DNA from 4 places in the Undibacterium sp. TJN25 genome. Region 3 is predicted to be linked to each of the others. Evidence: predicted binding sites of a transcription regulator. Region 3 holds the regulator's gene; each other region holds the start of a gene.
The links. Region 3 encodes LexA, which represses DNA repair genes until DNA is damaged. Its sites were predicted from a motif close to ACTGTATNNNNATACAGT; they were not measured.

Region 1 (3,403 bases), on a different contig from region 3:
TGCAGATAGCCCTGCTGTATCAGGTAGGGTTCCAGCACGTCTTCTATCGTGTCGCGTTCTTCGCCTATGGCTGCGGCCAGATTATCCAGACCCACCGGCCCTCCGCCGAATTTGAACAGCACCGCTTCCAGTAGTTTCCTGTCCATCAGGTCGAAGCCGACCGGGTCTACATCCAGCATGATCAGCGCCGCATCGGCGATGGCTTTTGTGATCTCGCCGTTGCCTTTCACTTCGGCATAGTCCCTCACACGGCGCAACAGGCGGTTGGCAATCCGCGGTGTGCCGCGTGCCCTTTGTGCGATCTCGCGCGCGCCATCCGGCTGTATCGGTGCATGCAGCAGCGAAGCGGAACGGGTGACGATCTTGGTCAGCTCTGCTGCCGTGTAAAATTCCAGCCGTGCCACGATGCCGAAGCGGTCGCGCAGCGGATTGGTCAGCATGCCGGCACGCGTGGTGGCGCCCACCAGCGTGAACGGCTGCAGGTCCAGCTTTACCGAACGCGCAGCAGGTCCTTCGCCTATCATGATATCGATCTGGTAGTCTTCCAGCGCCGGATACAGGATTTCTTCAACGACCGGCGACAGGCGATGGATCTCGTCAATGAACAGTACGTCATTGGCCTCAAGGTTCGTCAGCAGCGCTGCCAAATCACCGGCGCGTTCCAGGACCGGACCGGAAGTCTGGCGCAGGTTGACGCCCATTTCACGCGCAATGATATGTGCCAGCGTGGTCTTGCCCAGGCCCGGCGGGCCGAACAGCAAGGTATGGTCCAGCGCCTCGCCGCGGTTGCGCGCGGCGGCGATAAAAATCTCCAGCTGGCCTCGAATCTTTTCCTGGCCTACATATTCCTCCAGCTGCTTGGGGCGCAGCGCGCGCTCTATCGCCTCTTCCTGCGGAGAAGAGGGCGTGGGCGCTATGATGCGCTGTTCGGAGAAATTATCGGTCTGGATGCTCATGCGCCATTATCCCTTTGAAAGAGATTTCAATGCCAGCTTAATCCCCTCGGACACACCGGTGCCGTCCGGGATTTTCTTGACGGCCATCAGTGCTTCCTTATCTGAGTAGCCCAGCGCCAGCAGTGCGTTCAACACGTCGGAACTATGGTCGCTGGCGATGGCGCCGCCGCTGACCGCACCCAGGTCGGCGCCCAGCTTGCCTTTTAGCTCCAGCAGCAGGCGCTCAGCAGTTTTCTTGCCTATGCCAGGCACCCTGGTCAGCCGTCCTGCTTCCTGCAGCGTGATTGCCTGCGCCAGATCTGCCACCGACATGCCGGACAAGATGGAAAGCGCAGTCCGCGCCCCCACACCGCTGATCTTGATCAACTGGCGGAACACGCTGCGCTCTTCTGCCGTGCCGAAGCCGAACAGGATGTGGGCGTCTTCTCGTATCGTCAGGTGGGTCAGCAGCACCACTTTTTCGCCCAGGCCCGGCAAATTATAGAAAGTGCTCATCGGCACATCGATCTCATACCCGACGCCCTGGCAATCAACCACCAGCTGAGGGGGATTCTTTTCCAGCAACAGACCAGAGATACGACCTATCATTGCGAGCTCATCCTAAAAATAATGCTTAGAATGATACAGGATAGAAGTCCGTTATTTGCGATACTACTGGAAATTTAATCAGGCTTTAGGCTGTTTAAAAACCGTATCCGGCTCTCGACTATTGCTTTTAAAGTAAGCCGATAGCACTGAGCGCCGGCTTGCTGCGCTTTTAACCTTAATTTGTGGGCTCAAACTGAAATGCCTTTGCTTCCCTTGCACCAAAGAATAGAAGAATCCAGCTTCAGCGCCTTACCCGCGTCGCAAACGCTGCTGCATGACGGCTGGCTCGTCCGCATGGCGCGCGGAGGGCCAAAGCGGGCGAACTCAGTCAATCCGCTGGCGCCATCCAGCCTCCCTTTGGAGCAGAAATTCCGCTACTGCGAAGCGCTGTTTGCGCGGCAGGACATCCCGCTGACCTTCCGGTTGACCGGGCATGCGCACAACGACGTGCTGGATATATTCCTGGAACAAAAAGGGTTGGCGCGGATAGACGACAGCCTAGTGATGACAAGCAGCCTCGGCGACCTGCCGCCCGCTCCAGCCATCTACCGCGAACTCGATGCGGACGCCTGGTTCGCTCAGATGCAAAGGCTGGACAACGCGTCGCCGGCAAGAAAAGCCAAGCATGTCGAATTGCTGAAAATGCTGGCCTTGCCCGCGATTTACGGCAGCGTAGAGGGCGGCGCTGCGGCGGGTCTGGGTGTCATCGATGGCAAGTATGCCGGCATTTTCGATATTGCGACCGATCCCCTCGTGCGAAGGCAGGGCCATGGACGCGCATTGACAATAGGTATCTTGCAGGCTGCGAAGCAGGGCGGCGCCGACACTGCTTACCTGCAGGTCGTCGCGAGCAATATGCCCGCCATCCGCTTATATGAGTCGCTGGGATTTGTGGCAGCCTACCGCTACTGGTACCGCAGCCGCGCCTGACAACATTTGACGGTATCTGGCAAGCCTCAGCTTATCAACCTATCAGCCGCCCGGCGCGCACGCGTAAGCCGCGTTTGGCCAGTTCCGGTGCAATCGCGCCCAGGGTAGCCAGCGTATCGCCGCTATGCGCATGGCAGATGGCCACGCCCAATGCATCGGCCGCATCGCTTCCCGGCAGGCCGGGCAAGGACAGCAGGCGCTGCACCATGTCCTGCACCTGTTCTTTTTTTGCCTTGCCATGTCCGACGACGCCCTGTTTGACCTGCAGGGCGGTGTACTCCGCGACGGAGAGGTCAGCGCTTACTAGCGCACAGATTGCCGCGCCACGGGCCTGGCCTAGCAGGAGGGTGGATTGGGGGTTGACGTTGACGAAGACTTTTTCTATCGCCGAACAATCGGGGTTATAGGTGCGGATAATTTCGGAAACGCCAGCCAGGATGGTCTTCAAGCGTTCCGGCAAGGAGGCATCCTGCGTCTTAATCGTGCCGGAGGCGATATAGCCGAGCTTGCTGCCCTGCTTTTGGATAAGGCCGAAACCTGTAGTGCGCAGACCGGGGTCGATGCCGAGGATGATCATTGATGAAGAAATTCCCATTCTCTCCCGCTTGCGCGGGAGAGAGATGAAATAGGTTTAATGCCTGAAGTGGCGTATGCCAGTGTATACCATGACCACGCCGCGTTCATCGGCAGCATCGATCACTTCCTGGTCGCGCATGGAGCCGCCCGGATGGATCACGCAGGTAGCGCCGGCATCGACGACGACATCCAGACCATCGCGGAACGGGAAGAAGGCATCGGAAGCGACTGCAGAACCCGCCAGGCTCAGGCCGGCATTCTGCGCCTTGATTGATGCAATGCGGGCTGAATCGATGCGGCTCATCTGGCCGGCGCCGACGCCCAGCGTCATGCCGTTGCCGCAGAATACGATC
Region 2 (3,403 bases), on a different contig from region 3:
GCCGTGATGGCAAGGCTGGCCAGCATGGCCAGGTAGATGCGCACATACAGCCGCTGCGACCATGGTTTTTTCATAGATCCTGCGCCTTGGCAAATACATAGCCTGCGCCGCGCACGGTAATAATACGCTTAGGCTGCTTGGGATCATCCTCGATGACTGTACGCAGGCGGCCTATATGCACATCGATGGAACGGTCGAAGGCATCCAGCGCCTCGCCCTTGAGCGCATCCATCAACTGCTCGCGCGACAGCACATGCCCTGCCCGTTCGGCCATTGCTGCCAGCAGGTTGAACTGGTAGGCGGTGAGGATGCGTTCCTGTCCGTCCAGTTTTACGGTGCGGGCATCCAGGTTCAGCTCCAGCCGGCCGAAATGCAGCACGCGCGCGGCGGCGCTGGAGGCGATGGCCGTTGCCTGCTGGCGGCGCAGCAAGGCGCGCAGCCGGGCCAGCAATTCCCGTGGCTCAAACGGCTTGGCGAGATAATCGTCGGCCCCCAGTTCCAGCCCCACAACCTTGTCCATCGGCTCTCCCCTGGCAGTCAACATGATGATGGGCGTATTGGCCACCGCACCAGGCTGCGCGCGGATCTGCTTGCACACGTCCAGGCCGTCGGCATCCGGCAGCATCAGGTCCAGCACGATCAGCGAAAACGCAGCGCCGCTTGCATGCTCCTTCAGCTTGTCCAGGCCTTCGCGGGCGCTTGCTGCATGCTGCACAGCGAAGCCGTTTTGCCCCAGGTAAGTGGCGACCATGCCTGCCAGGCGTTGGTCGTCTTCTATCATTAATACGTGTTGAGTCATTCTGAGTTTTACTGAATTGGCTGAATTAGAGATGGGCTAGTCTACAATAGACTGCCCATCTGCAATGCCAAATCAGCCCATCCTTTTCTTCATGTGCTCCGCCAGCTTCAGGCGCTGATCCGGTGTCAGCACTTCGGCGGCATCGGCCAGGGCCTGCGTGATGCGCCGCGACACCTGGTCGGCCAGACGCATTTCGTTTGCACGAACCCGCTCCAGCGCGGCGCGGTCCACCGTGGGCTGGGTCAGCAGCGTGATGGCTTGCTGACGGTCGGCGCGATGCTGCTGACGCAGCGAGGACAAATCCTTGAAAGCTGCGTTGGCAATGCTGCTTACCTTGGCTTTCTGTTCCGGTGTGCCGTCAGCCAGGATGCGGTTGACCATGGCATCCACATGTCTGGACATCGCTTCCGGCGTCATTTCATGATGCCCGCCCCGGCCGTGCCAGTGCCCTTCCATGGCGTCGCCGGCAAAGCTGATGCCGGTAATGGACAGTGCTGCCACCACGCTGGCAACGGCCGCGGCGGCAATCCAGCGCCTGCCTGTGCGCGGTGATTGTGCAGCCGATGGTTTGTCTGTATTTTGCCCGTTCATACGATACTCCTTGATGAGTGCAGCGAAGAATTCGCTTGCATGGTGTCACTGTAGATGCCGCGGTTTTCTGCAGCATGTATGCCAGGTAAAGTTTTGTAAAGCAGCTGGCAGCTGCTAGAAGGGCATTGCTGCATTCAAATATGACAAGTATGGAAATTAAGCGAATATGAGAATATACTGAATATATATACAGTATATTTTCATCAGACATGCAAGCACACTCCATCCCCTCTGCAGAGGCTATTCACCCATCTCTATGGCGCGCGTCGCAGCTTGCACGCAGTTCCACGGTGTGCGTGGGCAGCGGCCATGCATCGCTGGACCGGGAATTGCCGGGCAACGGCTGGCCTACGGGTGTGCTGATAGAGTTGCTGATACAGCAAAGTGGAGCGGCTGAACTTAGCCTGCTACGACCTGCATTGACCAAGCTGGCCGGACGGCGTATTGCGCTGGTGCAACCGCCACACCAGCCGCAAAGCCTGGCCTTATCCGGCTTTGGTCTTTCGCCCTCGCAATTCCTGTGGGTACGCAGCCAGAAGCCGGGCGATGCTTTATGGGCCAGCGAACAGATATTGCGCACCGGCAGTTGCGGCGCATTGCTGCTATGGCAAAAGCATATCCGCAATGAATCGCTGCGCCGGCTGCATCTGGCAGCGCAAAGCAATGATGCGCTGTTTTTCATGGTCAGGCCGCTGGCTTGCGCAGGGCAGCCTTCACCGGCGGCGCTGCGCCTCAGCCTGCAGCCAGTACACCAGGGCCTGCAAATTGATTTTACCAAACGGCGTGGCGCATCGCGTGATGTGCCGCTACTCCTTTCCCTGTCTCCCCTACTCCGTTTTTCCGATCATGCGTTTGTGGATAGCCTTATACCTGCCTTTGCTTCAGCTGGAAGTATTTCGCCCGTATTGGCTGGGTGATGCAGGCACTGTCGTACTGGACCAGAATCGCGTGTCGGCGATGTCTACCCTCGCGCGCGGCGCAGGTGTGCAGCTGGATATGCGCCGCGGCGGCGTGCAGATGCTGCTGCCGGATGCCGTTTTCCACCAGCGCGAGCCGCTGCGCGAGCAGGAAGCCCTGCACCGGGTAGCGATGGCCCTGCTGCAATATTCACCTCAGGTGACCGGGGCGGAAGATGCCAGCATGCTGATGGATGTCGGTGCCAGCCTGCGTCTGTTCGGCGGCATCCGCGCACTATGCCGGCGTATCCGCCAGACCATGCAGGCGCTGGGGCTGTCTGCCTGCATGGGCTGCGCCACCACAGCCGGTGGCGCATGGCTGCTGGCACACAGTGCTGCGCTGGGCAAGCCGGGCCGCAGACGCAGCCTGACAATGAAAAGCCTGACGCCGATGCTGGACCGCTTGCCACTGGCCTTACTGCCGGCAGCTACGCCATGGCTGGGCTGGCTGCATGGCGTTGCCTGCCGCCGGCTGGGTGAATTGCGCCGCTTGCCGCGTCCAGGCCTGCAACGCCGCTGCGGCAAGGAACTGCTGGAAGCGATGGATAGCGCTTACGGCGAGGCGCAAGAATTATTCAGCTGGATCGTGGCGCCGCCGGGTTTTCGCGCCCGGGTAGAGTTACCGGACCGCATGGAGCATGCGGAAGCCATCCTGCTGTTTGCTCATAGCCTGCTGGTGCAACTGACGGGCTGGCTGACAGCCAGGCAACTGGCGGTCACCAAAATTACACTGCAGCTGGAACATGAACGTGGACGCCAGGCCATCCCGCACACGGTATTGCTGATCGCACTGGCGGAAGCGACATGGCGCGAAGAACATCTGCTGCGCCTGCTGAAGGAGAGGCTGGCGCATCTCGATATGGCGGCCCCCGTTATTGCGATCAGCCTGGAAGCCAGCCAGGTGGAAGCGATGCAGGCACCCAGCGACTCGTTGTTTCCGGAACCGGGAGGCTCTCCGGAAGACCACCACCGGCTGGTGGAATTGCTGGTGGCCAGGCTGGGCGCGGACAATGTGCTGCAGGCGTCGCCGCAGGCCGACCACAGGCCGGAAGTGGCC
Region 3 (3,403 bases):
AGTTTTTCGCCTTGTTTTTCAGCGGCTGCCAATTTTTCGGCGGCTGCTTTTTCCAGGTCTGCGCGTTTTGCTTCGAATTCAGCAATCGCTGCAGCAGTCGCACGGCGAGCCATGCGTTGCGGGATCAGGAAGTTGCGAGCGTAGCCGTCTTTTACACGAACTACATCACCCAGGTTGCCGAGATTAACGACTTTATCAATCAGAATAACTTGCATATTTTTCTCCTAAACGTTCAGCCGTCAATTACGCTGTGTGCAGATCAGTGTATGGCAGCAACGCGAGGTAGCGTGCGCGCTTGATTGCTGTGTCAACTTGACGTTGATACAGGGCTTTAGTACCTGTCAGACGTGCTGGCATGATTTTGCCGTTTTCTTGCACGAAGTCTTTCAGTGTGTCGATGTCTTTGTAATCAACTTGTTCTACGTGTGCAGCGGTGAAGCGGCAGAATTTTTTACGCTTGAACAGTGGATTTTGTTGCTGACGCTTTTGTTTCAGCTTGCTTTTATCAAATTTTTTACCGAATGCCATTTTTGGCTCCTAATCAGGTGGTAGCTTCGAATTCAACGATGTGAAATACGAGGCTTTTGCTATTGCGGTTCTTGCGCGACAAAAAACCCGTGAATGCCATGACGACGCCCAACTCTATGTCCATGAATCGTTTTGAGATTTCACCCGCAGCTATTGCGGATATTTCAAATTCGACCAGGCGGCTGGTGTTGGCCTCCATCTGCTGCGAGCTATGCATCAATATTGCTGAAGCTATCGGAATTCCGGCCGGCGTATAACGCAACACACCTTTTTCCGCAATACTGGCAACGACTCTAAGCTGGTTCACTGATTTCTGTTGCGTCCTCTAACAGGTCAAATACGAATGAATTAAGCTGCAGGCGCTTCAACGCGTGAAGTCTTGGCAGCATCTTCCTTCTGTACTGCTTTCATCATTGGCGAAGGAGCTGTTTCAGCTTTTTTCATTTTTACTGTGAGGTGGCGCAGAACGGCATCATTGAATTTGAATGCTGTTTCCAACTCAAGCAAAGTCTCAGCGTCGCACTCGATGTTCATGCAAACATAGTGAGCTTTCGCCAGCTTCTGGATCATGTAGGCGAGTTGACGGCGGCCCCAGTCTTCCACACGGTGAACTTGACCGTTGCGGGCTGTAACGCTGGCTTTGTAGCGTTCGATCATTGCAGGCACTTGCTCGCTTTGATCCGGGTGTACGATAAATACGATTTCATAATGACGCATATATTCTCCTTGTGGACAATAAAATAGCCCGCCTCGGCGTCAAGACGAGTGCGGGAAGAGGAAAGCCCACGACTATACCCGGTTTTGCCAAATTGTTCAATAGTTTCAGCCACTTGTTCCCTTTACCTCCGGGCGGATCGCGGCAGCGGCCATTTCAGTTCATCGGCCCGGCCGTCTTTTTCGTAGTTTCTGTGCTTTTTTCAGAATTTTCACAGCCAAGGCTTGCGTTTATAACTATATTTTGCGCTATACTGTACAAAAATACAGGCTGAGCATATAAGCAGCCTGTATTTATGTACACCAGCCCAGTCAGCCCTACATCAGAGAAACCACATGCTAAAACTTACTGCACGCCAGGAACAGATATTGACGCTGATCAAGGACGCCATCCAGAACACCGGCTTCCCACCCACCCGTGCCGAGATCGCCAATGAGCTGGGCTTTCGCTCCACCAATGCAGCGGAAGAGCATCTGCAGGCGCTGGCGCGCAAGGGGGCAATAGACATAGCCCCAGGTACATCGCGCGGCATACGCCTGCGCGAATCGGCGCACGACAGCAGCCGCACGTCAGGGATGCAATTGGCACTGCCCCACCCCGCGCTGATGCAGCTGAGCCTGCCGCTGATAGGCCGCGTTGCCGCCGGCTCGCCGATACTGGCGGAAGAACACGTGGACAAAACCTACGCGGTAGACCCGGCGATGTTTTCCGCAACGCCGGATTACCTGCTGAAGGTGCGAGGCATGTCGATGCGCGACGCCGGCATCCTGGATGGCGATTTGCTGGCGGTAAAAAAATCCGACCAGGCCAAGAACGGCCAGATCGTGGTCGCCCGCCTGGGTGAAGATGTTACCGTCAAACGCTACAAGCGTACCGGCTCCATTATTGAACTGCTGGCGGAAAATCCGGATTATCCGAACATCAAGGTCGGCGAGCAGGACGAGGATTTTTCACTGGAAGGCCTTGCCGTTGGCCTGGTGAGGGCGTGGACCTAAATCCGCCGCCATAGGTAGCCCGGAAAGAGCGCAGCGCAATCCGGGAGAACTTCATAAAAACGGTGAACAAACATCACTAATTTAAGCTCTGGCCCATCCAGACAGCAAAGCCAAGAAGGTCAATCGCACATGCCGACTAGCCTCCAATAAAAAAAACGCCCCGATTTTTATTCGGGGCGTTTTTGCATGAGACGAAGTTCTTAGTGCTTTACAACACCGGTATCTACCTGGCCGTCGGTCTTGGCAGCAGCCGCTGCGACCGGCACCTCCTCTTCCACCAGCTCTACCGGCTGACGCTCCAGCGCAATTTCCAGGACCTTGTCTATCCAGCGCACCGGGATGATTTCCAGTTTGTTTTTGACGTTGTCCGGAATCTCGGCCAGATCCTTGGCATTTTCTTCCGGAATCAGCACGGTCTTGATGCCGCCGCGATGAGCTGCCAGCAGCTTCTCTTTCAGGCCGCCGATAGGCAGGACTTCGCCGCGCAAGGTGATCTCACCCGTCATTGCCACGTCTGCGCGCACAGGGATGCCCGTGAACACCGATACCAGCGCCGTTGTCATCGCAATACCTGCCGATGGACCGTCTTTCGGCGTCGCGCCTTCCGGCACGTGGATATGGATATCGCTCTTCTCAAACACCTCAGCCTTGATGCCCAGACGCTTGGCGCGGCTGCGGACAACGGTGCGGGCCGCTTCGATCGACTCCTTCATGACGTCGCCCAGGGTACCGGTGCGTATGACGCCGCCTTTACCCGGCATCGACACAGCCTCGATCGTCAGCAGATCGCCGCCAACTTCAGTCCACGCCAGACCAACTACCTGGCCAACCTGGTTGTCCTTGACTGCCACGCCGAAATCATAACGGCGCACGCCCAGGAATTTATCCAGGTTTTTGGAACTGATGATCGCTTTCTTATCGCTTTTCTTCAGCAGCAGCATCTTGACGACTTTGCGGCAGATCTTGGAGATTTCACGCTCCAGCGAACGCACACCGGCTTCCCGCGTGTAGTAACGGATGATGTCGCGCAATGCACCTTCCGAAACGCTGATCTCTTCTTCCTTCAAACCATTGTTCTTGATTTGCTTCGGCAGCAGATAACGTTGCGCAATGCTGGTTTTTTCATCTTCGGTGTAACCCGACAAACGTATTACTTCCATCCTGT
Region 4 (3,403 bases), on a different contig from region 3:
CGTCCTCAGCACCGCCGTAGGGCCGCAGGGAACGGTGTATGCCGTCACCCCGCAATTGTTGATCGACAAGCTTAAAGGCCGCCCTCTTCCTCCGCCCGTATCCGCCGAAGCGGGACGCAGCAATGTCCATGAAGCGATTGGCAACGGCGCTACGCTGAATGTGCCGGTAAAGGCGGATCTGGTGTGGACTTCGCAAAACTATCATGACATCCATATCTGGGGCGGCGCCGATGGCGCTGTTCAACTGAACAAGGCGGCCTTCGACGCGCTCAAGCCAGGCGGTATATATGTAGTGCTGGACCATGCGGCTGCCGCAGGGCTGGATGACGCCGGCATGGCAAAGCTGCACCGTATCGACGAAGCGCTGGTCAAGAAGGAAGTGACCGCAGTCGGTTTTGTCCTTGACGGCGAATCGCAGCTGCTGCGCAATCCGGCAGATCCGCGCAATGCCGCCATCTTTGACGCCTCCATTCGCGGCAAGACCGACCAGTTCATCCTGCGTTTCCGCAAGCCTTGACAAAGGCGGCACCGGCTGCAATGTGCGGCCCGTGCTGTTGCGCATTCATTCAGGGCCATCCCGCAGAAAGTCAATTGCAGGTTTGGCCCTGCGAAGGGTTATAGCAAAGCGCGGTGCCGTTTTTGGCGCAAATCAATTCGCCGCTATTACAGCTCAGCCCCTGATTGCAGGACTGCCCCTGGGAAGCGCTGAAGCAGGATTGTCCATACTGGCCGCTGCACGACTGCTGGCCGGCGGAGCACACGAGGCCGGCAGAGCAGGTCTGGCCCTGCGACGGATCGTAACAATACTTGCCCTGCTTGCCGGCGCAGATCTGCTGGTTGGTGTTGCATACCATGCCCTGGTTGCAGGTTTGCCCATCCGATGGGCTGTAACAGGCGCGGCCGGATTCCCCTACACACACTTGCTGGCCGCTATTGCAAACCAGCGCTGCAGGCGATGCCGGCTGCCATGCATGCGCGCCGCTTGCCAATAGCAAAGACAGGCTCAGGCTTATCCAGTAGAACAGTTTTCTCATGATGACGCTCCGAACCGAAAAATCCGCGGTAATTGCATACTTGATATTGATTTAACATAGTCGGTTGCCGTTGTATCTTCTTCCGTGCGATGTCTAACGCTGACGAGAACGTTCCTGGATATTTAGTATGCCGGCTCCTGCAACACTCCATCAATACAGGGTGGCCTTGCCCACCCTTGCATGCCCCGCTATACTGAATGCCTACACAGTATATTTGACAAGCCAGTTAAGACAGAATGAAATCGCAAGGAGAACGCCGCATCGCCCATCTGGACATGGACGCCTTCTACGCGAGCGTGGAGTTGCTGCGCTATCCGGAATTGCGCGGGCTACCCGTCGTCATCGGTGGCCGTTCATCCAATAAGCCGGTAGATTTGCCGGATGGCAGCCGCGAATTTGCGAGGCTGCGCGACTATGTGGGGCGCGGCGTCGTCACCACTTCCACCTATGCTGCGCGCCAGCTGGGCGTTTTTTCCGCCATGGGGATGATGAAGGCGGCCAAGCTGGCGCCGGATGCCTTCATCCTGCCGACCGACTTTGATTCTTACCGCCATTATTCCAAACTCTTTAAGCAGGCCGTTATTGATATCGTGCCGAAAATAGAAAACCGGGGCATTGATGAGATCTACATCGATTTCAGCGGACATGACGAAGAGACGCATTTTCTGGCAACCCGCATCAAGAACGCGGTGAAAGAGGCAACGGGCCTGTCATGCTCAATCGGCGTAGCACCGAACAAATTGCTGGCAAAGATATGTTCGGACCTGGAAAAGCCCGATGGACTGACCATCCTGTCCATGGACGACATCCCTGCCCGCATCTGGCCGCTGAATGTTAAAAAGGTCAATGGCATAGGTCCCAAGGCGACCGAGCGGCTTGCCGGCCTGGGCATCCACACGGTGGGCGATCTGGCCGCCGCCGATCCGGACCTACTGCAGACCAATTTCGGCGCCAGGTATTCTGCGTGGCTACACAAGGTTGCACGCGGCATCGACGACCGCGAGATCAGCACCAGTTCAGAGCCGAAAGGTATCAGCCGCGAGACCACATTTGAACGCGACCTCCATGCAAAGCATGACAGGGATCGGCTTTCCACGATTTTTACCGAACTCTGCACCCGGCTGTCCGATGATCTTGTCCGCAAGGGTTATGTGACCCGCACCGTAGGCATCAAGATCCGCTACACCGATTTTCGCATCGTCACTCGCGACGTTACGCTACCTTCTGCTACCTCCAATGCCGATAAAATACGCCGTGCCGCTGGCGAATGCCTGCGCCGGGTGCCGCTGGACGAAAAATTTCGGCTGCTGGGCGTGCGCGCCAATGCACTAAGCAAAGCGGGAGAGCAGGAGGAGGACGGATACCTGCTGCAAGGCGACCTGTTTCAGCAATAACCGGTACGTGGTTTAAAAAAAACGCCGGGAATGTGCAGGAGAAAGTAGATGACGTCGGTCAGTGCGGCAGCCGTGAGTTCTGCCGGAACAGTGCGAACTCAGGCGACAGCGGCGCGAAGCGCGTTTCCAGTTCCAGCGTCTTGATTGTGCTCGAAGGAACGTCCAGCACGCCGAAGCTGGACAGGCTGTCAACAAATACGCCGACCGCGCGCCGTCGCAATGCCGGCCCGAATTTGTACAGGCCATGCGGGCACATGATGAGCTCAAACTCATTGAAGGAAGCGTCCGTGCCCAGGCTGAATGGCGACCAGGTGATGTTTTTCGACAGGTCCTCGCGCAGGTAAAAACGATTTTCACCGCCTTCGCTCTCAGGACTGCCCCTGCTCATGTATTCCGTCAACGCATGTTTTCCGCCGCTGTCGCGGTAGCTGACGTCGAATTCTTCCAGCTCTTCGCCGGTAAAGCCGGTGTGCCTTATTTCCTGCAGTGCCAGCTCGCTCGCCGATGTTGCGTATATCTGGGTCTTGCCCGACAGGCCCTCCTCTTCCAGCAAAATAGCTAAGGTACAGACCTCCGCCATGCTGCCGCATTCGGCCACCCAGATATTCACTTCGGCATGGGTGCGCAGGCGCGGCACCAGCGCATCCCGCACGAAATGGCATTTTCTCGGATTGTCGAACAGGCGGCCGGGACGCAGCACCAGACGCTGCAACAGCAGTTCGCGGGTCTTGGGATCGTGCAATACACGCTCCTGCAAGGCGGAGAGGTTGCGGATCGCCAGATCCTGCATGAAGCCGCCTATCTTTTGCGTCAGCATGCGCCTGTCGTAATGGCGAAAATCGTCCCCCCAATACCGGTAGATGCCTTCCAGCAGAAGGTCGACTTCTATCTCTTCCAGTGTCGGCGTCGCGGCCATGGACATTATTCCGGCAGCCACACGCGCATCAGCGACAGCAACTGCGCGCTGTCGACCGG

Region 1: ruvA (Holliday junction branch migration protein RuvA) is a predicted target of LexA. The motif match lies at 1,610-1,627, and genes of this name have one in related genera.
Region 2: imuA (translesion DNA synthesis-associated protein ImuA) is a predicted target of LexA. The motif match lies at 1,567-1,584, and genes of this name have one in related genera.
Region 4: dinB (DNA polymerase IV) is a predicted target of LexA. The motif match lies at 1,227-1,244, and genes of this name have one in related genera.

What each region holds. Positions count from the first base shown of each region.
Region 1 is NZ_JBMPPM010000013.1:111,204-114,606, reverse strand. It holds gene ruvB (Holliday junction branch migration DNA helicase RuvB) at 1-956, opposite strand, end outside; gene ruvA (Holliday junction branch migration protein RuvA) at 963-1,544, opposite strand; gene ACO0LO_RS25515 (GNAT family N-acetyltransferase) at 1,743-2,474, shown strand; gene ruvC (crossover junction endodeoxyribonuclease RuvC) at 2,509-3,051, opposite strand; gene purH (bifunctional phosphoribosylaminoimidazolecarboxamide formyltransferase/IMP cyclohydrolase) at 3,106-3,403, opposite strand, start outside.
Region 2 is NZ_JBMPPM010000012.1:147,364-150,766, forward strand. It holds gene ACO0LO_RS24820 (HAMP domain-containing sensor histidine kinase) at 1-74, opposite strand, end outside; gene ACO0LO_RS24825 (response regulator) at 71-799, opposite strand; gene ACO0LO_RS24830 (Spy/CpxP family protein refolding chaperone) at 872-1,390, opposite strand; gene imuA (translesion DNA synthesis-associated protein ImuA) at 1,600-2,307, shown strand; gene ACO0LO_RS24840 (Y-family DNA polymerase) at 2,237-3,403, shown strand, end outside.
Region 3 is NZ_JBMPPM010000002.1:475,970-479,372, reverse strand. It holds gene rplI (50S ribosomal protein L9) at 1-215, opposite strand, end outside; gene rpsR (30S ribosomal protein S18) at 244-528, opposite strand; gene priB (primosomal replication protein N) at 542-835, opposite strand; gene rpsF (30S ribosomal protein S6) at 877-1,245, opposite strand; gene lexA (transcriptional repressor LexA) at 1,579-2,238, shown strand; gene lon (endopeptidase La) at 2,439-3,403, opposite strand, start outside.
Region 4 is NZ_JBMPPM010000012.1:104,859-108,261, forward strand. It holds gene ACO0LO_RS24665 (class I SAM-dependent methyltransferase) at 1-517, shown strand, start outside; gene ACO0LO_RS24670 (hypothetical protein) at 588-1,034, opposite strand; gene dinB (DNA polymerase IV) at 1,271-2,428, shown strand; gene ACO0LO_RS24680 (CheR family methyltransferase) at 2,487-3,344, opposite strand; gene ACO0LO_RS24685 (HAMP domain-containing protein) at 3,350-3,403, opposite strand, start outside.